Linked DNA regions of Occallatibacter riparius. The protein of the gene in region 3 interacts with the protein of the main gene of each other region in a pairwise test. Links are inferred from orthologs where the notes say so. Each region holds a gene or a part of one and is shown on either strand. Other genes may lie near its edges.

Evidence for each region.
Region 1: the proteins of rho (region 3) and hfq interact in binary tests that used the Escherichia coli proteins (3 or more experiments, as listed by UniProt). The link is inferred for Occallatibacter riparius from one-to-one orthologs.
Region 2: the proteins of rho (region 3) and nusG interact in binary tests that used the Escherichia coli proteins (3 or more experiments, as listed by UniProt). The link is inferred for Occallatibacter riparius from one-to-one orthologs.

Annotation. Positions count from the first base shown.
Region 1 is NZ_CP093313.1:6,138,193-6,147,615, reverse strand. Bases 2,028-4,838 are described here. They hold hfq (RNA chaperone Hfq), read left to right. Parts: upstream 2,028-3,167; coding sequence 3,168-3,509; downstream 3,510-4,838. Other genes in these bases: hflX (GTPase HflX), read left to right, coding at 3,598-4,838; nrdR (transcriptional regulator NrdR), read right to left, coding at 2,101-2,577. Also shown: MOP44_RS25080 (hypothetical protein), read left to right, coding at 1-279; MOP44_RS25075 (isocitrate/isopropylmalate dehydrogenase family protein), read right to left, coding at 356-1,369; MOP44_RS25070 (hypothetical protein), read right to left, coding at 1,729-1,977; more of hflX, read left to right, coding at 4,839-4,986; MOP44_RS25050 (NUDIX domain-containing protein), read left to right, coding at 5,042-5,623; MOP44_RS25045 (phosphocholine-specific phospholipase C), read left to right, coding at 5,758-7,857; MOP44_RS25040 (PadR family transcriptional regulator), read left to right, coding at 8,020-8,376; MOP44_RS25035 (hypothetical protein), read left to right, coding at 8,357-9,058; MOP44_RS25030 (hypothetical protein), read right to left, coding at 9,080-9,423. UniProt on the Escherichia coli protein: RNA chaperone that binds small regulatory RNA (sRNAs) and mRNAs to facilitate mRNA translational regulation in response to envelope stress, environmental stress and changes in metabolite concentrations.
Region 2 is NZ_CP093313.1:2,601,876-2,611,225, forward strand. The notes cover bases 3,942-6,679. They hold nusG (transcription termination/antitermination protein NusG), read left to right. Parts: upstream 3,942-4,875; coding sequence 4,876-5,484; downstream 5,485-6,679. Other genes in these bases: tuf (elongation factor Tu), read left to right, coding at 3,942-4,058; rpmG (50S ribosomal protein L33), read left to right, coding at 4,180-4,329; secE (preprotein translocase subunit SecE), read left to right, coding at 4,549-4,842; rplK (50S ribosomal protein L11), read left to right, coding at 5,649-6,086; MOP44_RS10525 (glycosyltransferase family protein), read left to right, coding at 6,118-6,679. Also shown: MOP44_RS10460 (CsgG/HfaB family protein), read right to left, coding at 93-1,079; MOP44_RS10475 (hypothetical protein), read left to right, coding at 1,843-2,082; MOP44_RS10490 (hypothetical protein), read left to right, coding at 2,383-2,736; more of tuf, read left to right, coding at 2,871-3,941; more of MOP44_RS10525, read left to right, coding at 6,680-7,842; MOP44_RS10530 (GNAT family N-acetyltransferase), read right to left, coding at 7,849-8,349; MOP44_RS10535 (M14 family zinc carboxypeptidase), read right to left, coding at 8,617-9,350. UniProt on the Escherichia coli protein: Part of the processive rRNA transcription and antitermination complex (rrnTAC). The complex forms an RNA-chaperone ring around the RNA exit tunnel of RNA polymerase (RNAP).
Region 3 is NZ_CP093313.1:6,406,360-6,415,795, forward strand. What follows is about bases 1-2,824. They hold rho (transcription termination factor Rho), read left to right. Parts: upstream 1-699; coding sequence 700-1,950; downstream 1,951-2,824. Other genes in these bases: MOP44_RS26175 (DNA-directed RNA polymerase subunit omega), read left to right, coding at 164-385; MOP44_RS26190 (NAD(P)/FAD-dependent oxidoreductase), read right to left, coding at 2,319-2,824. Outside these bases: more of MOP44_RS26190, read right to left, coding at 2,825-3,443; MOP44_RS26195 (methyltransferase domain-containing protein), read right to left, coding at 3,440-4,192; MOP44_RS26200 (type III polyketide synthase), read right to left, coding at 4,182-5,255; MOP44_RS26205 (hypothetical protein), read left to right, coding at 5,566-5,745; MOP44_RS26210 (UbiA family prenyltransferase), read left to right, coding at 5,788-7,242; MOP44_RS26215 (lipid-binding SYLF domain-containing protein), read left to right, coding at 7,455-8,198; molecular chaperone DnaJ, read right to left, coding at 8,312-9,436. UniProt on the Escherichia coli protein: Facilitates transcription termination by a mechanism that involves Rho binding to the nascent RNA, activation of Rho's RNA-dependent ATPase activity, and release of the mRNA from the DNA template.

The DNA.
Region 1 (9,423 bases), 260 kb from region 3 along the record:
GGTGCTAGCTGCGGAGCCAACTTTAACGGGCTCGGCGCCAATGCCGGCATCACGATCGTGGGCGGGCACGAGATGGCCGAGACCGAGACCGACCAGTTCCCGAACGGCGGCTGGCTGGATTCGGGCGGCTCAGAGAACGGCGACAAGTGCGCGTGGATCTCGTCGGGGCAGGGCGCTTCTGCAAAGGTGACGTTCCCCAACGGCAGCAGCTTCCCGGTGCAGTCGCTGTGGAGCAACGCCTTCAACAGCAACGCCGGTGGATGCGTGCTTTCGTACTAGACACGCGGACAGGCTGAAAACGGAATCGCCGGAGCTCTTGAGGCTCCGGCGATTTTCTTTTGGGCGGATTAGGAGTTCAGGCCATCGCCTGCAACACGGCGTCGGCGAACGTGGTGGTGCCGCAGGTGCCGCCCACATCGCGGGTGAGGCACTTCTTTTCGGAGTAGACGGTTTCGAGCGCCTTCTGCACCTTGTCGGCCGCCGCTTCTTCGTCTAAATGACGGAGCATGAGGATGGCCGATTGCAGCAGGGCGGTGGGGTTGGCGATGTCTTTGCCGGCGATGTCCGGAGCCGAGCCGTGCACTGCTTCGAAGATGGCGCAGTCGTGTCCGAGGTTGGCGCCGGGCACCAGGCCGAGTCCGCCGACGAAGGCCGCGCAGAGATCGCTGACGATGTCGCCGTAGAGGTTTTCGAGCAACAGCGTGTCGTACTGATACGGATTCATGACGAGCTGCATGCAGGTGTTGTCGATGATGTGCTCGCCGTACTGGATGTCGTGGAACTCCTCGGAGACCTTGCGCGCGCAGCGCAGGAAGAGGCCGTCGGAGAGCTTCATGATGTTGGCCTTGTGAATGGAGTGGATCTTCTTGCGGCCATGCTTGCGGGCGTATTCAAACGCAAAACGGGCGATGCGGGTGGAGCCCTTCTCGGTGATGACCTTGATGGATTCGACCACGCCGGGGACCACCTCGTGCTCCAAGCCGACGTACTCGCCCTCAGTGTTTTCGCGGACGATGATGAGGTCGACGCCTGGCCAGTGCGAGTTGAGGCCAGGGAGGAGCTTGATGGGGCGGAAGTTCGCGAAGAGGTCGAACTTCTTGCGCAGCGTGACGTTGATGCTCTTGAAGCCGCCTCCGATGGGGGTGGTGACGGGACCTTTGAGAGCGACCTTGTTGCGCTCGATGGAGTCGTAGAGCGCCTGCGGGATGTATTCGCCGAAGATCTCGAAGGCTTCAGCGCCCGCGGCAAACTGCTCCCAGTCGAATTTAACGCCGGTGGCTTCAAGGATGCGGACTACGGCCTGGGTGACTTCGGGGCCGATGCCGTCGCCGGGGATTAACGTTATTTTGTGGGTCTTGGTTTCGGACATGGTTGGCTTCTAGCTGCTAGCTCCTAGCTTCTAGGGTATCGCGGCGCGGTTGGGTGATCACTTCTCTGGCCTACGCCTCGGTGCGGCCTCCGCTGTTGGATCGCTGCCGCCGAGAGCAGCTAACCGGCTGGTAGCGTCTCTGTAGCGCAAAAAGTCCAAAAACGCGGCTCTGAGGCCCGTCTCAATGCGGCTCCATTCGACCCTTGGGGCATTTCGAGCCTCCTTAGATAACTCGACAATGCGCCTCAAAGGGATTGGGGGTTCTGCCAATTCGCACAAGTGGATGCGAATGTGTGTAGCTGCATCAAAGACGTTCGAGTGCCCGTCGATCGCGTTCGTCACACATTCCGTCGCCAAGATCATTCCGCCCTCTGCTTGGAGATGGGAGCATCAACTCCCATTTCACGAAAGGCGGAATCGATCTCGCCAGGCTGAACATCTTCGGCGCGGATTTCACCGGTGCTCAGGGACGCTAGCCCTCCGAGGCTCCTCAGTGCTGGCCCATCGTAGCCCTCTTCGAGCGCATCGGCGGCAATAGCGGGAAGCTTCCAATACTGGAGATCGCCGAAATAGTATTCAACCGCCAGTTTCTTCGGGTCGATGCTCATGGTTTCGCACCTAACTCTTGAAGGATTGTGGCAATCTTTGACTTCCCGAAGCAACCGCAGATCCTTCCTCACCTGCGCTTCGCTTCGGGTCGTCAGGATGACACAGCACCGGAGTTGGGATAGCTACTTTTTCCCTTTGCTGGAGCGATTGCCTTCCAGAAGGCCTTCGAGCTCTTCCTTGAATTCGCGGACGTCTTTGAAGTCGCGGTAGACGCTGGCGAAGCGGATGTAGGCGACGGTGTCGAGGCCCTTGAGGTGGTCCATGATGAGCTCGCCGATCTCGCGGGTGGAGCGCTCGCGCTCCTGGGCGTCCATGACGTACTGCTCGGTAGCGTCGACGACTTTCTCAAGCTGGGTGGAGGAGACGGGGCGCTTTTCGCAGGCGCGGAGCAGGCCCGAGAGGATCTTCTGGCGGTCGAAGCGCTCGCGGCGGCCGTCCTTTTTCACCACCATGTAGGGGATCTCGTCGATCCGCTCATAGGTGGTGAAGCGCCGCTCGCACTTTTCGCACTCGCGGCGGCGGCGGATTGAGTCGGCCTCTTTGCTTTCACGCGAATCGACGACACGATCCTGGGCGAACCCGCAGTAGGGACATTTCATGTGTCTCGATTGTAGGGGATGGATTAGGTATTCCGAAATGAGCGGCTTAGGTGATTTTTTGAGGGTGCAGAAGGGCGCCGTGGGGATGTGCGGGCCACAGGTGCTCACAGGGAGAGCGAGTAGGTGGCCCGTAGTTGGTTTTGATGTGGCTAGCGAAGGCGGCCGGGATTGTTCCGGATATCAAAACGCGCATCGCCGCTCGTCGCATCAGAATGTGCATGGGAAATCCTCGTTGTCCGGGCCTGGACGTGCGCTCGGGGCGGGGAGCTGGCCGTATTGGCTGCGCAAATTGGACGTAATCTGTCACATTTGCCAGTCGGCTACCACTATATATTCGGGCCATGCTGGACTGTTTTGGGTAAATGCCCGCTGCGCGGTGGAAGCAAGAGTTTAGGACCGGCAGCTTTTATGCGGCGGATAGAAACTCAACCGTCAGGAGGTTGAAAAGGAAACTGAATTCGCCTACAGTTTTCATATTGCGGGAATTGCGACGGTTTTCGACATTCGGAGACCGGCCCCCGCCTATTTGTCTGTACCGGAATAGCTAGTAGCCACCATCTAACCCTAGAGGAAAGTAGGAGATCGGCATCATGGAAAACAAGCCGGCACAAAATATTCAGGATACGTTCCTGAATACTGTTCGGAAGGACAAGACCCCCATCACCATTTACCTCGTCAGCGGAGTCAAACTCACCGGTAAGATTCGGTCATTTGATAAATACTCCGTTCTTCTGGAGAACAACAGCCAGGAACAACTGATCTTCAAGCACGCTATTTCGACCGTTGTGAGCAACCGGAGCGTATTGCACGGCGAGCACCGCGCACCGGGGATGCACAGCGGACTAGGGCCCGCTCCTGTGAGCGTTCCGTCTTCCGCTTCCGCCACCGGGACTGGGGATGGGTCGCGAGGAGCAGTAACGATTGGTAGTTAATCGAGGCATCGACGGGCTGAGCGGAAGGCCGGGGTTTCCAGAACAGGAGCCCGGTTTCCCGGGAGTCCGGCCCGAGCGAGCCATCCTGGTGGGAGTGGACATTCCGGTCCGCTCCCGCACCAACCGCGCAGGTGCTGAAGCTGCTCGCGCGGCTGCACGTCTTGATATAGAATCCGACATAAATCCAGCTCAGCCTTTGCGGACTGTCGCGCCTCAGCCCGGAGCGTCGTCTACGGCTCTTGATGCCGAGGAGTCCCTGGCTGAGTTTCGTGAGCTGGTTCTGAGCGCGGGAGCTGAGATTGCGGCGGAGATTCTGCAGCGACGGCCAAAGCTCGATCCGGCGACGCTGATTGGTTCTGGCAAAATTGAAGAGATTGCCGGGGTTGCGGAGTCGACGCAGGCAGATCTGGTGCTGTTTGATCATGATCTCTCGCCGACACAGCTCAGAAACCTGGATGCTGCGCTGCCGTGCCGGGTGCTGGACCGGACCCAGCTCATTCTCGACATTTTTGCGCGACACGCGCGGACCCGCGAGGGCCAGTTGCAGGTGGAGCTGGCGCAGCTCGAGTACATGCTGCCGCGGCTAACAGGGCGAGGCAAAAGCATGTCGCAGACCGGCGGCGGCATTGGCACCCGCGGCCCCGGCGAGACTCAGCTTGAAACCGACCGCCGTCGCATTCAGCGCCGGATCGATCAGCTCAAGAAGGATCTGGATGCCGTGCGCCGCGTTCGCCGCCAGCAACGCCAGCGCCGCGAGGCGGTTCCGGTGCCTACGGTGGCGCTTGTCGGGTATACCAACGCGGGAAAGAGCACGCTGTTCAACCGCATCACGGGTGGGCAGGTGCTGGAGTCGGCGCGCATGTTCGCGACGCTCGACCCCAAGCTGCGCGCGATTGAACTGCCCAGCCGCCGGAAGGTGCTCCTATCCGACACTGTGGGATTTATCCGCAATCTTCCGCACACGCTGGTGACGAGCTTCCGCGCCACGCTGGAAGAGGTGGAACAAGCGGAGGTGCTGCTGCACGTTCGCGACGCCGCTTCGACTTATGGTGAAGAGCAGAAGATCCAGGTGGAGCGGGTGCTTGGGGAGCTCGAAGCGTTGAACAAGCCGCGCCTCGAGGTGATGAACAAGATCGATCTGCTGGGCGAGACGGAGCGGCACGGGTTGCTGGAAGCCTCGGCTGCGGGCAGCGAAGTGGCGGTATCGGCCAGGACGGGGGAGGGAACCGATCAGCTTCTGGAGGCGATCGACCGTGCGCTCCACACCGATCCGCTGGTAGAGGCGGAACTGCGGGTGCCGCAGCAGGAGGGCGCTGTCCTGGCGGCGATCGAGGCGGGCATGCTGATACGTAACCGGAGCTATGAAGGCAACCTGGTGCATCTCGCTGTTACGGGTCCGGCTTCGTTGATGGGCCGCCTGCGCGAGTATCGGCTGCGCGATGGGAAGGCCGGGGCGGAAGCTGTTTCGGCCAGTTAGGCCCTGCCGCAATCCTGGGTTTGAAATCCCTCCAGACGCATGTCACACTATTGCTGTGAATTACAACCATCGCGAGGGGCCTGTTTCGGACGCCCCGGTTCCCTCTATCACTACCCTGTCGAGCCGCGAAGTGTACCGCAACAACTGGATGCGGGTGCGCGAAGACGACATCCTTCGCTCGAATGGGAAGCAGGGGATCTACGGCGTCGTGGAAAAGGACGATGCGGCGATCATTATCCCGATCGAGGGCGACCGCATCTGGCTGATTGAGCAGTATCGCTACACCATCGAGGAACAGGCCCTTGAGCTTCCGCAGGGGGGCTGGGAGATGGCCGACGCCGATCCCGAAGAACTAGCGCGCGGAGAGCTGAAGGAAGAGACGGGTCTGCAAGCGGAGCAGATGACCTATCTTGGCCATCTCTGGATTGCGTATGGCTTCACGCGCCAGAAGCAGCATGTCTACCTGGCGACGGGGCTGACACATGCGGACAAGGACCCGGACGAAGAGGAGCACGACATCGTGCTGCACAACATGCCGGTGGCTGAGTTTGAGCAGATGATGCACGAAGGCAAGGTGCGTGACGCAAGCACCGTGGCGGCCTGGGGTTTGTATCTGATGTGGAAGGCGCGGCAGTAGTCGCGATTTCGTTCTGTCGGATGTCCTGAGGTAAGTCACCAGATTGCAATGCAGGAGTCAAGCTCCTGCAATACAGGATAGGTATGGTCGCTGGGCAGTAGCATCTCCGTGTTTCCCCCAAGGAGGTAAATGCCGTGGCCACGAACCGTCGTGCGTTCCTAAAGCTGCTCGGCTCAGGAGCAGTTTCTGCTGCGTTTCCAGCGAGCATCGCTCGCGCGCTTGAACATGAAGGCAACCACCGTACCGGCACCATTGCGGATGTAGAGCACATTGTGATTCTCATGCAGGAGAATCGCTCGTTTGATCATTATTTCGGCTCTTTACGCGGGGTGCGTGGATTCGGCGACCCGCGCGTCCAGAAGTTCGCCAACGGAGACCCGGTGTGGTATCAGCCAGATGGCTCAAATGGTCATGTGCTGCCGTTCCGGCCGGATCTTTCCAACCTAGGCCTCACCTTCATTGAAGACACCGACCATAGCTGGGACCTAACCCACATCGCCTGGAACCAGGGCATCTATGACGGCTGGGTACAAACCAAGGGCACGACCAGCATGGCGTATCTCACGCGCCAGGACATCCCCTTCCACTACGCGCTGGCCGATGCATTCACGGTGTGCGACGACTATCATTGCTCGCTCCTGGGACCGACGGACCCGAACCGGTATCACATGTGGACGGGCTGGGTGGGGAACGACGGGAACGGCGGCGGCCCAGTGCTCAGCAATGCCGAGGCGGGTTATGACTGGTCGACCTATCCCGAGCGGCTGTCGAAAGCCGGTATCAGCTGGAAGGTGTACCAGGACGCGGGTGATGGACTGGACGGACCCGATTACTGGGGCTGGACGGGCAACGCCTACATTGGCAACTACGGCGACAACTCCTTGCTGTACTTCCATCAGTATCAGAACTCCGCGCCCGGGAGCGCGCTCTATGAAGCGGCGCTGAGGGGCACCAACATCAAGGCGCTGAGCGGGTCGAATCCGCAAGTGGCGCCGCACCTCGTCGATCAGTTCCGCGCCGATGTGATGGCCAACAGCCTGCCGCAGGTTTCGTACATCGTGGCACCAGAGGCTTACTCGGAACATCCCAACTGGCCGGCCGACTATGGCGCGTGGTACATCGCACAGTTCCTCGATGCGCTTACCGCGAATCCAGAAGTGTGGAGCAAAACGGCGATCTTCCTCACCTATGACGAGAACGACGGATTGTTCGACCACAAGGTTCCACCGACGCCGCCGATGAATCGTGCGCAGGGCATCTCTATGGTGTCGACTGTGAACGAGATCTTTCCCGGCGACTCGTCGTTCATGCCGGGACCGATTGGGTTCGGCCTGCGCGTGCCGATGATCGTGATCTCTCCGTGGAGCAAGGGCGGCTACGTGAGTTCGGAGGTGTTCGACCACACGTCGCTAATCCAGTTCATTGAGCGGCGATTTGCGCACGGCAATCCCGCGCTGATGGAAAGCAACATCACGCCCTGGCGGCGCGCGGTGGCTGGCGATCTCACATCGGCTTTCGATTTCCGAAAGCCCAACACCAAATTTGTGGCGCTGCCCGATACCAGCTCGTATGTTCCTCCGAATCAGGACCGGTATCAGGACTACGTGCCCACTCCACCAGCAAACCAGAGCCTGCCGCCACAGGAGGCGGGGACGCGTCCGGCGCGACCGGTGCCCTATGAGTTGTTCGCGCATGGCCAAGCGAATGTTGCCGCCGGTACGTTCTCGATCGAATTCGGCAATGGCGGCAAAACGGCGGTGTTCCAGGTCCGTTCAGGAAACAGCAGCCTGGGACCGTGGACCTATACGGTCGGCACTCATGATTCCGTTTCTGACACGTGGCCGCTAACGAGCAACAATCTGACCGGGTACGATCTATCGGTCTATGGACCGAACGGCTTCCTGCGCACGTTCAAAGGCGGCCTCTCGGCGACCAGCGCAAACCTCGATGTTCGCACGCGTTATCGTAAAGAAGACAATGCGATTACGTTGGCGGGAAGAAACCTCGGTTCTTCGGCGGTGAAGATTCGCCTGACCGATGTGTACAGCGGCGAAGTGGAGACGGGAGAGATCGCTGCGGGCGAATGGGGAGAGAGAACGTTCCACCTGCACAAGACCCACGGCTGGTACGACTTCGTCGTCGAGGTGGAGCAGGATGCCGGCTTTCGATACCAGATTGCCGGGCACGTGGAAACCGGAGAGGAGAGCATGACAGACCCCGCGATCGGGGCATGAGCTCACCCCAAACAGGAAACGCCGGCCGCCCGGGCGGCCGGCGTTTCCTGTTTGGAAGAGAGTTCAGTGGCAGCCAAGAGGTCTGACATCAGCTCAACGTAACCCTTGAGCCCCGAAATATGCTTGCTATACCTTGAACCGCGAGGTATGATCCTCGGTGTAATGGCTCAACGGGAAACCAATCCGAATTTTATGAATGGCGTGCCCGAGTTGCTGATCCTGAGGCTGCTTGAGGACTCGGAGATGTACGGTTATGAAATAGTTCAGGCACTCCGCGATCGCACGGATGCAGTGATTGTCGTCGGCGAAGGAGTGGTGTATCCGGTGCTGCATACGCTGGAGCGCGCGGGAGCACTGCGCTCGCGACGCAAAACCGTCGCCGGGCGGAGCCGGATCTACTACTCGCTGACGAAAGCGGGATCAAGAAGGCTGGCGGAACTGGCGGGGCAATGGACGAACCTGGCGCGGGCCATCCAAAAAACCTTGGCAGGAGGGCAATATGGCGATGTGGTTGCGTGAACTGCGGGAGCAGTTGCTGCGCGCGGGCGTAGCGCCTCGGCATGTGCATCGATACCTGACCGAACTGCGCGAACATTGGGCGGATCTGACCGCAGAAGAGGAGCGGGCCGGACGGAATCGCGTCGAGGCTGAAGCCCTGGCGCTCACGCGTCTGGGTCGGGTAGAAGACCTGGCACGCACCATGATTGAAAAACGCGACTTGCGCTCGTGGACGGCACGTGCCCCCTGGGTGGTGCTGGGCGTTGGTCCGGTGCTGGGCCTGTTGGCCGCCTGGAGTATTTCGCTGCTGATTCTCTGGTCGGGTTGGCGTTGGTTTTTGGAGGGTTCACCGACGCCCTTTATTCCGCTCCATGGGTTCGCAACCGTCTATTTCGGCGTAGGCAGAACGCTTTATTACACCGCTCCGCTGCTGGCTGGCTGGGCCATGATCCTCCTCGCCGGTCGGCAAAGGCTGCAGGCGGTCTGGCCAGTGATCCTGGGGTCACTCGTCGTGGCTCTCATCGGGGCGACGGGTGCCGTGGATGTCAATCAAGGTGCCGGCGACGTAGGCATCCGGTTCTTTCCCGTTGCGTCGCAGATCGCCGATACTGCGGGTCATGCGCTGTTGCTGTTTGTTCTGGTTACCCTGCCGTATGTTGTGTGGCGTTGGAGGAATTCCCGGCCTGGTTTCGAGCAGCAGTAGACTAACCCCGGAAGACCATCTTTACTTCACGGCTTCTTCGAGGGCGTTCGTTCGGACCGCAGGCTTGAATCTCCTGTAGGCAATGACAGTCAGGAGGACGATCAGGCCGAGCCCGATCAATTGCGCGATGCCGAAGGCCGGAGAGGCCTGCGTGGGCGCGATGGCCTTGAGAGGGCCGATCTTCTCAAACGACTGCACGATCAGCACGAAGACGTTGAAGTACAGCGCAACGGCTGCTGCTACTACGTATCTGCCGCGCCACCCACCGGCGAGGCGCTTGATGTAGTAGCCGATCAACGCCACCAGCAACACCACCAGCGACAGGCCACCGAGAATGATGGCGGGGGTGATTCCCTTGAAGGGAA
Region 2 (9,350 bases), 3.8 Mb from region 3 along the record:
GATACGTCTTCTGTGTGATTTTCACTGACCAACGCAGCACAGCCCGCCGGAGCGATGCGGCGGGCTGTGTGCGAGTGCTTTGATGAAACGGGCTACTGTGCCATGCTGCGGACGCGGTCGCCGGTCTGGAAGCCCGTGCCGCTGACGGGTGAGCAGACGGCCGATGCATCATCGACGTCCGTGGCCCTGATCACGCCGACGGTGGAGGTGAGGCGGCGGATGACAGCGCCGGTCTCGGGGTCCTTGATTTCCTTGGTGACGCGAATGACTTCGAGCTGATCGCCGACGTTGACGCCGCCCTTCTTGCCGACGTTGAGAACGATCTGGCCGCCGTCAACCGCGGCTACGAGGCCGTCCACTGTGACCTTGTGGATAGCGACCTTGGGAGCGTCGGAGACGACCGACGCGGTCAGCGTGTCGACGGCCTGCTTGGTGGCCTCGCCGATGATGGTTTCCTGGAAGTTGGAGGAACCGAAGTCGACGGCGCCGTTGCCCCAACCGCTCCAGTTGCCGCCGCCGCCAAGCAGCGAGGTGGACGAACGTGCGGAAGTGCCCGCACCCTCAGCGATGGCGAGGATTTCGCCGGTTTCAACGTTCACGATACGCGCGGTGAGGCCGACGTTGGCATTGGACTTGGAGTGGCCCACGCCGCCGAGGCCGTAGCCGTGCCAGCCGCCTCCGCCTCCGCCCACGTTGGTCTTTTTGGTCTCGTTGCCGAACTGCGTGACGGAGCCAACGATGATGGCGTCAACGCCCAGCAGTTTGCCGAGTTTAGCGGCGCTGGAGGGATCGGCGCGCTGGGAGTTGTTGAAATTCTGCTCGGCCATGATCTTGTCGAGCGCGGAACGCTCAATGATGGAGTAGGTGCCGTTCTTGACGAGGCCGGCGATCAGGAGATCGGTGACTCCCTTGCCCACGTCGATATTGCTGCCGAACATGGCGGAGGAGTAGCTCTGCACGGTGGCGTAATCGAAGTCCATGACTGCTATGCGCGCCTTGCGCTGAGCCTGAGCGGAAAGGGCCGTGGTCACGGCCAGGAGAAGAGCCAATACGCGGACGGAGAGAAGCGATTTCATCATGAGCCTCGGCTATTTAGAGTTGGAGCCCAATGTCAATAGTGGAATCGAGCATCAGCGTCAATCGGATTGGCGCTGATGTCAAGGAAAAAGAGAGCGAGTCCCAGGGCTGCAGGGCTCAGAAATGCAGACGGAAGGCATTAGCTCGCTTCGATTCCCGTTCCAGTGTGGCGGTGGGGCGCGGATTGTGACGGGGAGGGGCGCTGACGGCGGTTTTCCACGGGCATGCACAGGCTTGAAGTGGTTTGCTCGGTGCGCACCGCTATGCTAACCTTTAGTTCTGTGCCGAAGAACGCGCGGAACGCTGGTGTGTCCGCTAATTTCTGAGGGTTCCGGGCGGTTTTCCGGAGTGGTCAAGAGGGCGATTCTGCTGGAAAAGCAGGGGCGCTCGAAGGGCTGGCGTAGCTCAGCTGGTAGAGCATCTGATTTGTAATCAGAGGGTCGGGGGTTCAAATCCCTTCGCCAGCTCCACTCAAGAGAACGATGGGGCTGAAGGCACTAGAGTTTTCCGATGCTGGAACGGTAAGCATCGGGCCTGTCCCTGCGGTGATCCCACCTCCAGGTGCATGCAGCGCAAAGGCCGGAGAAACGGTCCGGTGGAATGCTGGTGCGCGGAAAGGGTTTCCGAATGGGCGGGACGAGTTGCACAGGTGGCCGAGTGGTTAATGGCAGCAGACTGTAAATCTGCCGCTCCTTGGAGCTACGGAGGTTCGAATCCTCCCCTGTGCACCATGTTTTGGATCGGGGTTGGGCGAGAGGTTGAGCAATGCGCGATGAGCAGCAGGGAACGCGCAACGGTTCGGATCTCGAGCGGCGGTACCCGATAGCGCTGGCGATGTTCGGAGTGCTGGCGGTGCTGGTGTGGTTTACCATCGGTGAGGGCTCGGTTGTGGTGTTGGGCCGGCCAGTGGAAGTGCGATGGGTGGTGGAGTTCATCCTCGCCATGTTTGTCTTCCGCACGGTGATGGCCATGCAGGCCGACCGGATCCGGCGGGGTGGTAAGTAGGTTTAGAAGGGCTGATGTAGCTCAGTTGGTAGAGCACTCCCTTGGTAAGGGAGAGGTCACCGGTTCAATCCCGGTCATCAGCTCCAGAAATGCGAGTGATCAGTGGTCGGTGATCAGTGGTCAGCAAGCCCAGCGGATGTACGGGCCGATTCTGATCACTGAACACTGACCCCTAATCACTGGGTTTTTGCGGGAGTAACTCAGTGGTAGAGTCACAGCCTTCCAAGCTGTTGGTCGCGGGTTCGAGTCCCGTCTCCCGCTCCAAAGTTCAGTAGTTTTCGGCAAGAGCAAGTCCAGGCAGTGCAATTCCAGGCAGATCAGCAGCAGGGGTTGGAAGTGGCAAAGATGTTCGAGCAGGCGACGATCGCCGTCCAGGATCAGAAGGGGTATGCGCAGCTGCACTCGATGCTGGACGCAGCGTTTGCCCAGAGCGATGTGGAAGTGCTTCTGAACCGCGTGGTGAAGGCGAAGCTGCCCATCCGGGATTTCGAGACTGTTATTCAGCGTGGGTATCTAGGCAAGGATGCCCTGGCGGTTTATCAGAGCCTGCCGGTAAGCGACCAGGCACTGACCCGCGAGCGATACCTGAGACTGGTGGAGCAGGTGCCGGATGCGCTGCGGCAGCGGTATTTCAAGGCGTACGCGTACTACTGAGATAAGCAGTGGTCAGGGATCAGTGGTCAGTTGTCAGATTGACGACGAGGCTGGCCGAGTGGGCACTGCAAAGAGTTTGAACTGACGGCTGAGAGCTGAAGGCTGGTTTTGAAGTCCAACGAAAGGGACACGCAATGGCGAAGGAAAAATTTGATCGTTCGAAGCCTCACGTGAACGTGGGCACGATTGGACACATCGATCACGGCAAGACGACGTTGACGGCGGCGATCACGAAGGTATTGTCGAAGCACAACCCGAAGATCGCGTTCCGTTCGTTCGACTCGATCGATAACGCACCGGAAGAGCGGGAGCGCGGTATCACGATTGCGACGGCGCACGTGGAGTACGAGACCAAGAACCGCCACTACGCGCACGTGGACTGCCCCGGCCACGCCGACTACATCAAGAACATGATCACGGGCGCGGCGCAGATGGACGGCGCGATCCTGGTGGTTGCGGCCACTGACGGACCGATGCCGCAGACCAAGGAACACGTGCTTCTTGCCCGCCAGGTGGGCGTGCCGTCGATGGTGGTGTTCCTGAACAAGTGCGACGCGGTGGAAGACACGGAACTGATCGATCTGGTGGAGATGGAAGTTCGTGAGCTTCTGTCGAAGTACCAGTTCCCGGGCGATGATGTTCCGGTGATCCGCGGCTCTGCCCTGGGCGCGCTGAACGGCGAAGCGCAGTGGGAAGCGAAGATTGACGAGCTGATGGAGTCGGTGGACCAGTATGTTCCGCAGCCGAACCGCGCTGTGGATCTGCCGTTCCTAATGCCGATTGAAGACATTTTCTCGATCTCTGGCCGTGGCACCGTGGTGACGGGCCGTATCGAGCGCGGCAAGGTGAAGGTGGGCGAGGAAGTCGAGATCGTTGGCTTCCGCGAGACGCGCAAGACGGTTGTGACGGGCGTGGAAATGTTCAAGAAGCAGCTGGACGAAGGTCTAGCTGGCGACAACGCTGGTCTGTTGCTGCGCGGCATTCCCAAGGAAGACGTGGAGCGCGGCATGGTTCTGGCCAAGACCGGATCGATCACGCCGCACACCAACTTCAAGGGCACGGTGTACGTTCTGTCGAAGGAAGAAGGCGGCCGTCATACTCCGTTCTTCAAGGGCTACCGTCCGCAGTTCTACTTCCGTACGACCGATGTGACGGGAGTTGCGGAGCTGCCGGAAGGCACGGAGATGGTGATGCCGGGCGACAATGTGGAATTGACGATCGAGCTGATTACGCCTGTGGCTCTGGAAAAGGGTCTGCGCTTTGCTATCCGCGAAGGCGGACGCACGGTGGGCGCCGGCACGGTTGCGGAAATCATCAAGTAGGACTGACCGTCCAGGCGACTGCGCCCTCGCGGGCGCGGAAACCTGGGCTGGTCAGGTTAGCTGAATCAAAAGGATTTGCGGCGAACGGGAAGAAAATCGCCGAATCGGTTAGGATTGAGAAATGCGGGAAATTGTGACATTGCAGTGCACTGAGTGCAAGGAGCGGAACTACTCAACGACGAAGAACAAGAAGACGACCACGGGCCGTCTCGAGTTCAAGAAGTTCTGTAACCGCTGCCGCAAGCACCAGGCGCACAAGGAAACGAAGTAAAGCAGGGAACCGGGAGTAGGGAGTAGGGAATAGAAGACACGGCCGGTCTGGCACGATGATACTATTCCCTATTCCCTGATCCCTACTCCCTGCCCTTAGGGGCGTAAGCTCAACGGTTAAACTGTCGGTCTCCAAAACCGAACTTGGGGGTTCGAATCCCTCCGCCCCTGCCAGTTTAGGAATGATCCGGTTCGAAGCCGGACCGAAGGAAACAGCAGTATGTCAACGAAGGCAACAGTCATGAACGATGAACGGCCGCTGAAAAAGCAGGAACCCAACGCGGTCTCGAACTTCACGGGCAACGTGACGGGCACCTGGGGCAAGTTCACCAACTTTCTGAGTGACGTGCGCGCCGAGATGCGCAAAGTGGTGACGCCGAGCCGCAAGGAAGTGGAGTCGACCACGACCGTAGTGATCGTGGCCGTGTTCATCTTCGGATTGTTCTTCTTCGCGGTAGACGCCTTTTTCAGCCGTGTAGTCGAGCAGATTCTGCACAAGCTGGGCGCACAGTAAGGCTCCCCGATGACGCTGGAACAAGAGAGCAAGATGGCAGACGAAGTGGAACAATCCGCCGAGCAACCCACACCGGAGCAGCAGCCGGAAGGCCAGCCTGAAGCCAATCCACGCTTCAAGTGGTATATTCTGCATGCCTATTCAGGATTTGAGCGCAAGGTGCGGGAGTCGATCCAGAGCCGCGTGCAGGCGTTTGGGCTGGGCGACCGTGTCGGCCGCGTGATGATTCCTACCGAACCGGTGACCGAGATTGTCAACGGCAAGAAGCGCACGGTGGAGCGGGTGTTCCTGCCGGGCTACGTGCTGGTTGAGATGGAACTCGACAACAACCTTTGGCATGTTCTCAAAGAGACGCCGAAGGTGACTGGCTTCCTAGGTACGGGTGACAAGCCCGTGGCGTTGAGTGAGGAAGAAGTGAGTTCGATCCTCTTCCGCAGCGAGACCGTCAAAGACAAACCGCGGATGAAGATCAAGTTTGAAAAGAACGAGTCGGTGCGCATCACCGATGGTCCGTTCGCGAACTTCAACGGCGTGGTGGATGAGATCAATGAAGATCGCGAGACGCTGAAGGTCATGGTTACGATCTTCGGCCGCTCGACACCCGTCGAACTGGAGTTCGGCAAGGTCGAAAAGATTGAGTAGTTGCAGCTTCTAGCTATTAGCTTCTAGCTTCTAGCCGGTGCGAGGACCTAGCCGCCTCCGGTTTAGAGCGAACGCTCGAAGGGCAACACCAAAATTTGCAAGGAACAAAGAACAGCTAGAAGCTAGAGGCTAGGAGCTAGTAGCTGGTTCCAAAGGAAGCATCCATGGCACCTCCGAAGAAGGTATCTACTTACGTCAAGCTGCAGATTGAAGCCGGCAAGGCGACCCCGGCGCCGCCGGTCGGTCCCGCGCTCGGTCAGGCGCAGGTCAACATCATGGAGTTCTGCAAGCAGTTCAACGCTCGTACGCAGAACAAGGAGATGGCCGGACTGATCATCCCCGTGGTCATCACGGTGTATGCGGACCGCAGCTTCACCTTTGTGACCAAGACGCCTCCCGCAGCCATCCTGTTGAAGAAGGCGGCCGGCATCACCAAGGGCGCAGGCACCCCCAACAAGGACAAGGTGGGCAAGGTGACTGAGAAGCAGGTGCGCGAGATCGCCACCCAGAAGATGCCCGACCTGAACGCCGCGAGCGTCGAGACGGCCATCAAGAGCATCAAGGGCACTGCCCGCTCGATGGGGATCGAAGTCGTAGCGTAGTTTTTCTACTCCGCCCGCTGCAAGAGAGCACATGGAAAACGGCGCCGAGAGCGGCGGCGGAATGCAGTACAGGCAAGAGACACAGCAATGGCGGCTGCGAGATGCCTTCGCAGCCGCCATTCTGTTTATGGGCTCCGCCGCGTTTGTGGGTTGGCAAAACACGCGCGTCGCGGTGCTGTGGGATCTCGGGTATCTGCTCGATACGAGCTGGCGCATTGCGCTGGGGCAGATGCCGTACCGCGATTTTCCGCTTGTACATGCGCCGGTCACGTTTCTGATCCAGGCGGGGCTGATCAAGTTGTTTGGAAGGCACATGCTTGTGCCAGTGATTTATGCGGCAGTCGCCGGCGGGCTGGGTAGCGTAATCGCATGGCGAATCGTTCTGCAGACTCTGCGGGGCGCATGGTGGATATCGCTGGCGCTCTCCGCGCCACTGATCGTCGTCGGCATCTACGCGATCTATCCGTACCCGATTTATGACTGCGATTGCTCGCTGGCGATTCTCGTCGCGATGTTGCTGCTGATGAGGGTGGACGAGAGCCGTGGATGGGTGACTCCGTTCTGCGTCGGCGCGGCCTGCGTGCTGCCGCTGTTCGTGAAGCAGAACATGGGATTGCCGTTTCTGGCCGCGGTGACAGCCGCCGTGATTGCTCTGCTTGTGACGCACGGTTCGGTGCGCTCCGCAATCCGCTCAAGCTACGCGGTTGTGCTCCTTGGAATCATCGCAGCAATCTTTCTTGCTTTGGGACTTCTCAGCGCTACCGCAGGTCTGCACAACTACATTCATTGGACGGTGGAGTTCGCGGCACAGCGCCGGATGCCGGGGCTCTCTGCAATGCTTTCTGTCTACGAGCAGCCGTCACTTCTGTGGATGGCACCAATGCTTGCGGCGGGACTGGCGCTGTGCTGGTCTCGGTTTGCACATGCGACTTGGGGAAAGATTCTTGCATGTGCGTTGATGGCCGCGCCATTTGTCTACAGCTTGATCTTTCTGCTGATGGAAGATGACGCGGATGAGCGGGCTGATAACCTGCTGGCGCTGTGGCCGGTGTGGATGCTGGCGGCGGGCGCCATCGCGCTCTGGTCTCTGCGCCGCGGCCTGAACGTGCGGGCCGCGATACCGTTCATTGTGCTTGCCGGCATTCACGGAAGCTTCCTTTCTCAGCAGTTGTGGGGATCCACGTACGCGTTGTGGCCATTGCTCATGGTGTTGATCGCAGTCGTGCTGGCCGAGATGCCGCGCGCGGTGCGGCCGGCCGCGATCGGCGTGGCAGTAGTTGCGTGTGTCATCTTCGCTACGTGCGGCGGCTTGTATGCGGCTTCGCTCGAACGGCTGAATTACGTCGACATTCCCGAGGACGCTCCAGTCGAGTTGGCGCAGACTACGGCGTTGCGTGGCGCGGCGGATCGGGGTCCGTACCTCACGAACCTGGATGAATTAATCGCATTCGCTGATCGCGAAATTCCGGCCGGCGATGCTCTTGTGCTTTTGCCCGGTGAAGATCCGTTCTACTTTGCCACGGGCCGCGTGCCGCGGTTTCCGGTCACGCTGTTCGATCCCGCGACCGATCCGTATTCGCCGGCTCAATTGATGGCCGAAGCGCGCAGGCGCGACGTGCGCTGGGTGATCGTGAAGCGTGTGCTGCAGTCGAAGGCGAATGCCATGCCAGGCTTCGATGAGACGCTGCAGTTCGTTCGGCGCGATTTCGCGTTGTTTCAGTCGCTCGCAGGATATGACGTGTACCGGCGCAAGTGATGCCGCTCAAGGCAGCGGCCGCACGTAACGGAAATCCTCGACATCAATGTCCCAGATTCGATCGCTTTTGCAGGCTCCGTCCGGGAGCCAGCCATCGCGGCGATAGAAGCGCTCGCCGCGCACATTCCCTTTGAGCAGCCATAGGACCGCGGAGCCAAATCCCTGTTCGAGCAGATGAGCGCGTGCAGCTTCAATCAGAGCCAACCCAACGCCGCGGCCCCAGAACTCAGGCGCTAGATAGAGCGCACAAAGCTCGCCGCGATCTGGAAGGTCCTGCGACGGCATGGTTGTAGCGAATCCGCAGATTCCCTGTTGGATCTCAGCTACGATTGTGCGAGGTCTCAGAGGGGCAGTGTGGGAGAAGTCGTAGCGTGCGGCGCGGTCTTCGGGCCGCAGGCTGTCAAGGTACTCTGCGGGAAGAAGTCCCCGATAGGCTGCTTGCCAGGAGCGCACGTGAACGCGTGCGACTGCAAGTGCATCTTGAGGGACAGCCGGGCGGATCAGCATTTTGAGATTTTATCGGCCGCTGCCAGACTCACCCATTTGGCAGAAAATTGGAAAGCCCTCCCAGGGCGGGAGGGCTTTGTCATTTGGGCTGTGGCGTGAAAACTTCGCGCCGGCTTGGCTCTGGTTTCGGCTTCGGCTTGGGAGCCTTCTTGGTTTCCTTCTTGCCTTTGTCTTTATTCCCCATGCGTGACAGTTTGACACAAAAGCAGGGAAGAGGGAACAGGCAACAGGGAACAGCAAGCAGAGCGGTGCTGCTCCCTGAGACTGCTATTTCTTCTCCTCCGCTGCGGGTGTCTTCTCCAGATGGTCGTGATTGAGGATGGCATTGAATACCAGGCCGTATGTGCCGATGGTCTCGCCGCGATAGATGGGGTTGTTGGCAAACAGGAGCACGTTTCCCTGGCCCAGATGTGCGTCGACAACGATGGCGCGCTCCGCGATGCTGCCCGATTTGTCGAGAAGACCGGAGAGCAGAAGCGTCTTTGCGTCCGTGAAGCGCAGAATGACATCCGGCCGGTACTGCTCCGGAATCACGCTGGGATTGTTGCGCATCTGATCTTCATTCAGCTTCCGCGCTTCCCACGGCTTCTGTTTCTGGAGTGGCTCGGCTTCAATCGCTTTGCGGGCGATCGGCTCGTCGTTTTCCTCCAGGGTTCCGCGGCCCGTCGGCCGTTCTGAATAGGGATCCATGAGGATGCGTCCGCCCCCACGGCCTACGGTATTGGCGATATTGAAGGCCATCCCGCTCGCACTCATTACTGGAAGATTGGCATCGTAGCCGAAAGCGATCGGGCTTTCCTTGTTGACGAAGGTCGAGTTGAGCACGCTGCCGACCACGCGCGCATCCGCTGTGGACGCGACACTGACGCCGGGAGCGAGGCCGGTGTCGATAGCGAACTGCGCAGTATCTTCACACGTGATTAGCAGTCCGCCGTCCTCGACGAACTTTTTGAGGTGAGCGAGGCCCTCATAGCCGAGTCCCGGACGAACGTCGTCCGTCG
Region 3 (9,436 bases):
CCGCAATGCGATGGATTGCATCAAAGGTTTTTGAACTGGACGCCAGGTCTGTGCGTCTAATCCCTTGAGAGGAAAATCAAGCGGCTGCTTTTAAATGCCGCTGGCTGCACTGGCGGCATCAAGTTGTACCGGCCGGGCAGACCGTTTGAAGGAGAAACACATAATGCGTTCTGATTTGGTTTTTGGGGCACTCTCTCATGTGTCCAACCGCTACCAGCTTTGCCAGCTCGCCAGCAAGGCGACCCGCAAGCTGCACAAGCCGAATACGCGCCTGCAGGACACCACGAACGAGGTCCTGGCCCGCTTCCGCAGCACCAACCCCGGATCTCCGGCTCCTGTTGCCGCTACTGCGGAAGAGTCCGTCGAGCAGCGCCGCGCCGCCTAAAGCCGCGGCAGCAAGTTGCAAGTCACCGCTTTGAGCGGCTTTCCAGTTCGGAAAGCCGCCTTTCGGTTCCTCCTGCTACTCCCTCGACATGTACAAGCTGTTAGTATCACGGGGATACACACCGACTCTTGCGATTCGCGCGGACGGGGCTTCAGCACGTCGCCGGCTCGCGCCTTAAATCCTCATCAGCCGGGAATCCACTGACGCCGTTGCGTTACAATGCTGCCTAGATTTCCCGCCTGATTCTGGAGCACGATTCCTCTCCGACTTTTCTCCTCTCCACAATCAAACTCCCTCCCGCCACGCAGGTGAATATGACCATCGCAGAACTTAAAGAAAAGAACATCACCGAACTGAGCCGCATTGCGCGCACGCTCGAAATTCCCGGCGCCAGCGGCCTTCGCAAGCAGGATCTGATCTTCAAGATCCTCCAGGCCCAGAGCGAAAAAGAAGGACACATCTTCGCTGACGGCGTGCTGGAGATCCTCCCTGACGGCTACGGCTTCCTTCGCTCTCCTGATTACAACTATCTGCCGGGCCCGGACGACATCTACGTTTCGCCGTCGCAGATCCGCAAGTTCGACCTCAAAACCGGCGACTCCATCAGCGGCAACGTCCGCCCGCCGCACGAAGGCGAAAAGTACTTCGCGCTGGTCAAGATCGAGGCCATCAATTTCGAGTCACCTGAAGAGACGCGCAACAAGATCCTCTTCGACAACCTGACGCCGCTCTATCCCCAGGAGCGCATCAAGCTCGAAACGGTGCGCGAAGCCGTCAGCGGCCGCGTCATGGATCTGCTCACCCCCATCGGCAAGGGCCAGCGCGGCCTCATCGTCGCTCCGCCCCGTACCGGCAAAACCATGCTGCTCCAGTCGCTGGCCAACTCCATCACGGCCAACCAGCCTGAAGTTGTGTTGATCGTTCTGCTCATTGACGAGCGTCCGGAAGAAGTCACCGACATGCAGCGCTCGGTGAAGGGCGAAGTCATCAGCTCCACCTTCGACGAGCCCGCGGCCCGCCACGTACAGGTCGCCGAAATGGTCATCGAGAAGGCCAAGCGCCTCGTCGAGCACAAGCGCGACGTCGTCATCCTCCTCGACTCGATCACGCGTCTCGCCCGCGCCTACAACACCATCGTGCCTCCGTCGGGCAAGGTGCTCTCGGGCGGCGTCGACTCCAACGCCCTGCAGCGCCCCAAGCGCTTCTTCGGCGCGGCCCGCAACATCGAAGAAGGCGGCTCGCTCACCATCATCGCCACGGCCCTCGTCGACACCGGCTCCCGCATGGACGAAGTCATCTTCGAAGAGTTCAAGGGCACCGGCAACATGGAAATCATTCTCGACCGCAAGCTCGTCGACAAGCGCGTATTCCCCGCCATCGACATCCAGCGCAGCGGCACCCGTAAGGAAGAGCTGCTCATACCCAAGGAAGACCTGCAGCGCATCTGGGTCCTCCGCAAGGTGCTCAATCCACTCTCGCCGGTGGAAGCGATGGAACTCCTCATCAGCCGCCTCGAGAAGGTCCGCAACAACGCCGAGTTCCTGCAGAACATGAACCAGCTCTAACCACCTGCGGTGGGGCCAACTGCGCCTTCGGCACCATCCGTGCCAGCCCCAGCAACAGCATCCAGCTCTGGTCAAGGTGGTCTGGAACAGAAAGCTGGCAAGGGCCGAGGACTCGTCCTCGGCCCTTTATCTTTCACTCATCTGCGATCAACTCCGCAGTGCCTGCACACTCTTCCACAGAACCCTGCCGCCAGTACCGCAATCAGCAGAAATCCTGTTAATATTAAGGAAGTACCTTCCCTGTGTGGGGCTGTAGCTCAGCTGGGAGAGCGCCTCGTTCGCAACGAGGAGGCCAGCGGTTCGATCCCGCTCAGCTCCACCAAATCACCGTTCCAAAATCAAACTCTCCCGCACACCATCCGTGCGCCTCATTCCTGCAGCAACAACGCGCTGCTCGGAATCCGCGTAGCCCGTGCGATCGGTTCCAGCAGGTACGGCAAAACCGCCATCGCAAACGGCGCCACGAGCCCTGCGATCCCGCTCGCCATCAGCTTGGAGAGCGCCGTCGCGATCCGCATCCCGCCCCGCAGCTGCGCGCCCAATCTTTGCTGATACTCCCCGACTCCGCGGCCCGCCAGCATCATCTCCGCCGCCATGCAGGCCGAGTGCATCGCGATCGCCATCCCATCGCCCGTAAACGAAGGAATGACCGCGACTTGGTCGCCAACACGCCACAGTTCGTCCGCAGAGTGCGCCAGGAACCCATACGGAATGGACGAAATCGCCATCGGCCGCTCCCACGCTGGCTCTGAGTCGGCAAGGCGCGCATCCAGCAGCGTATTGTGCTTCCGCATATGTGCCAGGAGCGCGGGCCAGCCGCCCAGTTCGCGGAACAACGAGCGCCGCGCAACAACCGACAGATTCGCCACCCCATCCTCCACTGCGACCAACCCGCCATATCCCCCGGCAAACTGATGCAGTTCGATATGCCTTGCCAACTCGTGCGACTGCCCCGGCGCAAGACGCCAGTGCATCTTGAATCCGATCAGGTCATTCTGTACGCCGCTCGGCCGCGCCCATCCGCGGAGATCGTGCTTCCCGCTCGCCAGAAAGACGTTGTCAGCCTGCACAGTCCGGCCGTCCTCGGTATGCGCGTGCCACGCGTCGCTAGCTCGGACGAGTCTCTCGACAGCGACCCCGCCTGCGACAGCACAGCCGGAACTCTCTGCACATCGCAGCAACTGCTCATCGATCACCGCGCGCGACAACGCCATCGCGGCAAACGGCAGCGGGGTCTCCACCACGCGAGCACCCGCCGAAAACCGCAGCCCGTTCACCTGCTGCGCTCCGTATCGCAGCGGATCCACGCCAGCCGCACGGAGATATCCAATCGCTTCGGCGCTCAGGAATTCCCCGCAGACCTTGTGCCTCGGTCCGCGTTCGCGTTCCAGCAACAAGACCTCGCGCCCCGCCTCCGCCAGGCGCAATGCAGCCATAGATCCCGCCAGGCCGCCGCCGATCACAAGGCAATCGATCTTGGACAGCAGAATCATTTCGTTCGGCCCACACATAATCGCGCCGGCTTATACGGCAGCAGCCGATAGTCACTTTCCTTCAGCTCAGCCGCAGCGCACAATCCACGCCAGTCCTCCGCCTGAAATGCCCGCGCGAACGACACCGGCCCATCATGTTGCACAAACGGATGCAATCGCATCACGCGCGCAAACCACCCGAACAAGCGATACGGAATCGGCGCTCGCGACAGATCATTCACGAACCACCCCAATGTCGCGTGTTGCTCCATCCACCGCAGAAACCGCACCACGTCCTCATCCCAAAGATGATGCGTGAACAGCGAACTGATCACCACATCCACAGTGCCCGCAATCGGATGATCGAACACGTCACCAGTCATCCAGCGGATCGAGCTGCCTTTAGGAGTGGCTTCCGCCGCAGTCACCGCGCTATCAGGATTCAAATCCAATCCGATGAGTTCCACCGCGATCCCGCGATCCCGCGCCCACTTCTCCACCCGCCGCAGCGCATCGCCGTATCCGCTGCCGATGTCGAGTATCCGCACCGGCCCACGCCCGCGGAGATTCAGACTATCCAGCCAATCAAGTGTCGGCCTGTACCCCAGAAACCATCGATTCACCCGCGCCAGATCGCGAAGCGCGCCGCGTATCTCCTCGCGGCTGCACGGCTCATCCATCAATTCCGGAAACTCCACCAGATCCGCCCGTCGCGAAAAATCTGGCTGACCACCGACCACCGACAACTGACCACTGGTTTCACGCGGCATGAAAGAGCATCGTCTCCGCGGTCACTCCCGGCCCGAACGACATCGCGCATCCCTGCTGCCCCGCTTGCGCCTCGGCCATCACCTTCTGCAGCACAAACATCACCGTGGCGGAAGACATGTTCCCGAACCGCGATAAGATATCCCGCGAGAATCGCAGCGCGTCCGACGGCAATTCCAACCCCTGTTCCACCGCGTCCAGAATCGTGCGGCCGCCCGGATGCACCGCCCACAGATCGATCTCCTGCCGATCGCGCCCGCGCGTCACCACCGACCCCACATCCTTCATCGCGCGCCTGATCTCTCCCGGCACCTTACCCGAGAGATGCATATCGAACCCGCCGTCTCCAATGCGCCACGTGATCAGGTCACTGCTGTCCGGCAGCCCCACAGCGAGGAAGCTGTCGATCGCCAGGCCGGTCGGCTCAGCACTTACCAGGCTCGCCGAACACCCATCCGCGAACAGAAGGAATGACAGCACCTGCTCCAGTTCCGTCGTCTCCTGAAAATGCAGTGAGCACAGTTCCAGATTCAGCACCAGCACCTTCGCATCCGGCTGCGCGCGCACAATGTAGTTCGCCGACTTCAGCGCATTCACCGCCGCATAACATCCCATGAACCCGATCATGGTCCGCTCCACCGAAGGACTGAGCCCCAGATGCCGCACGATATCGAAGTCGAGCCCCGGCGCATACAAACCCGTACACGAAGTCACAATCACATGCGTAACGGCGCGCCGCTCCTCCTCCGTCACGGCAAGCTTGTTCAGCGCACACCCAGCCAGCTTCGGCGCAAACTTCTCGAACACCTGCATGCGCCGCGCCGTCGAAGGAAAGCTGCCGGGCACATAGATATTCTCGGCATCCTGCCATCCCTCGCCATTCGTCTTCACCGGCTCCACAAACGAGTAGCGATGATCGATAGCCGCCAGCCGCGCCATGCGCTTGAACAGGTTGCGCGTGGTGCCTTCCGGCAGCATGGTTTCGGCAAAGTCGACAAAAGCACGATGCACGTCATGCGGCGGAACTGCCGTCGCGATTCTGTTGATGAATCCTGTATTTGTCATGAGATCTCTGAGTTCCCGGGCCGATTAAAAACCTTGGCAGAGCAGGTCTTGCGCGTGGAACAGTGAGCCGGAGAGGTGCGCCCCTCCTCTATATGAACGAAGGCTCCCGAAAAGATCCCGGCTCGCGCGAGTCCGGCTCGGAGCCCGGTCCCCTCATCTTATCCCGCCCGGCATTGCCCTGCCCCTGCCTTTGACATTGCACTGACAATTCACCCCGCTTCTTTCATCGGTTCGAAACTAACTCCATCTACCGGGGTTTGTTCCTGGTGAAGCGATGCAACGCGCCGCTTGCGCACGAAGCCGGATTTGAATGACAGACATATTGATTTATCAGGTGTTTATCACCGCTTGTATACTGAAAGAGACCCTCAAGTACTTTGTCCGGGCAGGGTTTCTGGTAGAGAGCCTCAGGACCATTCAATATCCGGCGTGGAAGATCACGCCCGGCAGCCGTTTTCGTGTATCGCCGAACGGCCCCGCCGCCCGCTAGAGCGCAAGTCCGCCGCGGAGATTTGGCTGAAAGGAGGAATGTATGCCACCGACACTCGGCCGCACCGCTGCGCCCGTGGCCACACTCACTCCTCTTTGCGTCGACCTCGATGGAACGCTGGTCAAGTCCGACACTCTCCACGACTCGCTTCTCGTCCTTCTGCGTTCCCATCCATCTCAGGCGCTCCGCCTTCCTGCGCAGGTACTAAAAGGCAAAGCCGCATTCAAGGCATTCGTCACTGACTCCGTCAGCCTCGACGTCGCGCACCTTCCCTATAACCGTGAGCTGCTGCACTACCTGCAGGCCGAGCGCGCCAAGGGCCGCGAGATCTATCTCGCCACCGGCGCCGACGTTCGCCTCGCACAGCGCGTAGCCGATCACCTCGGCATCTTCACCGGCGTGCTTGGAAGCGATGGCACCACCAACCTCACCGGCAAAAACAAGCTCGATCGCCTGCGCAGCCAGTTCCCTGACGGCGTCTTCGATTACATCGGCAACGACACGCCCGATCTGCCTCTGCTCGCCCACTCTGAAGAGCCGATGGTTGCGAACCCCAGCCTGCGCCTTCGCCTCAGGATGCGCGCTTCCTCGGTGCAGCCCGCACGCAGATTCGATCAGCGCGCCAATCCCATCCGCTCCTTCATCAAGGCCATACGCGTTCACCAGTGGGCCAAGAACGCGCTCATCTTCTTTCCGCTTCTGCTCGCGCATCACCTGCGGCCCAAGCCGCTATCCGCCGCATTCCTGGCGTTCTGCAGCTTCAGCCTGGTAGCCTCGGCCACGTACATCATCAACGACCTGCTCGACATCGAAGCCGACCGCCGTCACCGCCGCAAGCGCATGCGCCCCTTCGCAGCCGGCGATCTGTCTCTCGCTCAGGGCGTGGCGATCGTAATCACATTCCTGGCTCTGGCGGCAGTAGGCACGCGCTTCATTGCGCCTGAATTCTCTCTCTGGCTGCTGCTCTATCTGGTCACCACGTTTGCGTACACCGCCTGGCTCAAGCGCATCCCTCTGGTCGACGTGCTGATCCTCTCAGGCCTGTACACGTTGCGTCTTCTTGCCGGAAGCGCCGCCACCTCCACCCCCATTTCGCACTGGCTGGCCGGATTCTCCGTCTTCCTGTTCCTGTCGCTTGGCATAGTCAAGCGCTTTGCAGAGCTTGAAAACCTGCGCGCCAGTTCCATGGAGCCCAGCAACGGCCGCGGCTACTTCCTCAATGACATGGAGCAGTTGCGCACCTTCGGCACCTCCAGCGCCTACGCCGCCGTCGTCATCCTCGCCATCTATATCAGCGGCCGCGACGTCACCAAGCTCTATCACAATCCCGGATACCTCTGGCTGGTTGTGCCCCTCATGCTGCTCTGGCTCAATCGCGTATGGCTCCTCGCCTCGCGGGGCGAGCTCGATGAAGACCCTGTCGTCTTCGCCATCACCGACCGCATGAGTCTGCTGATCGGCGCCGCCACCGCCCTCATCGTCTTCCTCGCCAGCTAGCCGCAAATCGTCCCCCGGCGCAAACCCAGCCCACCTCCGCCTGCCTCCCCTGACATATCTGACAGATGAAGACTGTCCTTCCCCTAGCAACAATTGCACCCCAGGGCGGAAAAGGCCCGTGTGTCGGCGGCCGGAATGCGACCCAAAGCATTCCGAGACAACCGCCCGTGTCCACGCCGATCAACAGAAGGCGAAAGAAAGGAAGTACCGCAATGCTGAAGTTTTACCTCGCAAATGCGACCAGGCCCAGGAGAATCGCGCTCGGCGTGTTCGCAGCCGCAATCACGTTGTGCGCCGTACCCCGCATGCAGGCAGCCGACAAGCAGTCCGATGAAGAGACCCTGCAGAAGGCCAACCTCGTTCTTTCCGGCATGCTCGCCGGCGACACCATCCCGGCCGACGTGCTCGCCCGAACCAAATGCGTTGTCGTTGTGCCCGGCATGAAGAAGTTTGGAGTGGGTATCGGTGGAAGCGGCGGCCGCGGCCCCATGCTCTGCCGCGAAGGCGACGACTTCAAAGGCAAGTGGTCCACCCCTGCCATGATGACCATCGGCGGCGCCAGCATTGGCGTGCAGCTTGGCGGATCGTCCACTGATCTCGTTCTTCTCGTCATGGAAAAGAAGGTCGTCAACCAGATTCTCAGCGGAAAAACCAAGATGGGCACTGACGCGACAGCCGCAGCCGGGCCCAGCGGTGCGACTGCCGGTGGAGCAGCCGACGCAGACGTCTACTCCTATGGCAGAGCCAAGGGCATGTTCGCCGGTGTCTCCATCAGCGGCGCCACCGTCTCGCCCGACAATGATGCCAACAACCGCCTCTATACTGACAACCCCGACGCCAGTTCCATCGTGCGCGGCACTAGCGTCAAGCCGACGCCGGCAGGCCAGAAATTGGTCACATTACTCGACAACAAGACCGCCGCGAAAGCCAAGAGCAGCGCGGGCAAGCCCAAGTAACGAACGAATCATTGCAGTCTCGTCCATATAAAAGCCCTGCGGGCAATCCACCCGCAGGGCTTATCTCATTCAATGACCCACCTGACCACCTGATCACATGGCCACTCGACCACCTAATTGAACAGGTCCTTCATCTTCTCCAGCAAGCTCGGCGAAGTCGGCTTGTTCTCCACGCTCAGCAGTTCACTGAGCCTGTGCACCACCTCGCGCTGTTGCCGTGACAGCTTCCGCGGCACCTGCACAATCACCTTCACCACCAGGTCGCCGTGTCCCTTGCCGTGTAGCACCGGCACGCCGCGCCCGCGGATTCGGATTTCCTTGCCACTCTGCGTTCCTTCAGGAATCTTGAGCGTCACCGCCCCATCGATGGCCTGAATTTCGATCTCCGCTCCCAGCGCCGCCTGCGGAAAGCTGATCGGCACCACGCAGCGCAAATCGTGTCCATCGCGCTCGAAGAAATCGTGCGGCTGAATCGACAGCACCACATAGAGATCGCCGCGCGGCCCATTCGTCCGGCCCGCATCGCCTTCACCCGCATACCGGATCCGCGTGCCGTCTTCCACGCCCGGCGGCACCTTTACCGTAAGCTTCAATTCCTTGCTCACGCGCGTTTCGCCGCGGCAGGTCTGGCACGGGTCGCCAATAATCGATCCCGTTCCGCCGCACGCGGAACATGTCCGAGCCACGCTGAAAAATCCCTGCTGGTAGCGAATCTGACCGCGTCCCTGGCAGTGCGTACACACGCTGGGCCCCCGGCCTGAAGCGCTGCCGCGCCCCGCGCAAGTGGGACAGCTCTCCAGCCGGCGAATCTTGACCTCGGTCTCCTTGCCGAAGATCGCATCTTCAAACTCAATCGACAGGTCGAAGCGCAGATCGTCGCCGCGCTGCTGGCGCGATGCTCTTCCACCGCCACCGCCGCCCATGTTGAACATCTCGCCGAATAAGTCGCCGAAGATGTCGCCCAGGTCCACACTTCCTGAAAATCCCTGGAATCCGCCGCCCGCACCGGCAGCGCCCACGCCCGCGTGACCAAACCGGTCATACGCCGCGCGCTTATCCGGATCACACAGAACCTGGTAGGCTTCGCTGGCTTCCTTGAATTTTTCCTCGGCCGCGTGATCGCCGGGATTGCGGTCAGGGTGAAACTTCAGCGCCAGCTTGCGATAGGCGCTCTTCAGCTCCTGGTCGCTGGCAGTGCGGGACACACCCAGCACCTCATAGTAATCGGCTTTGCTCAC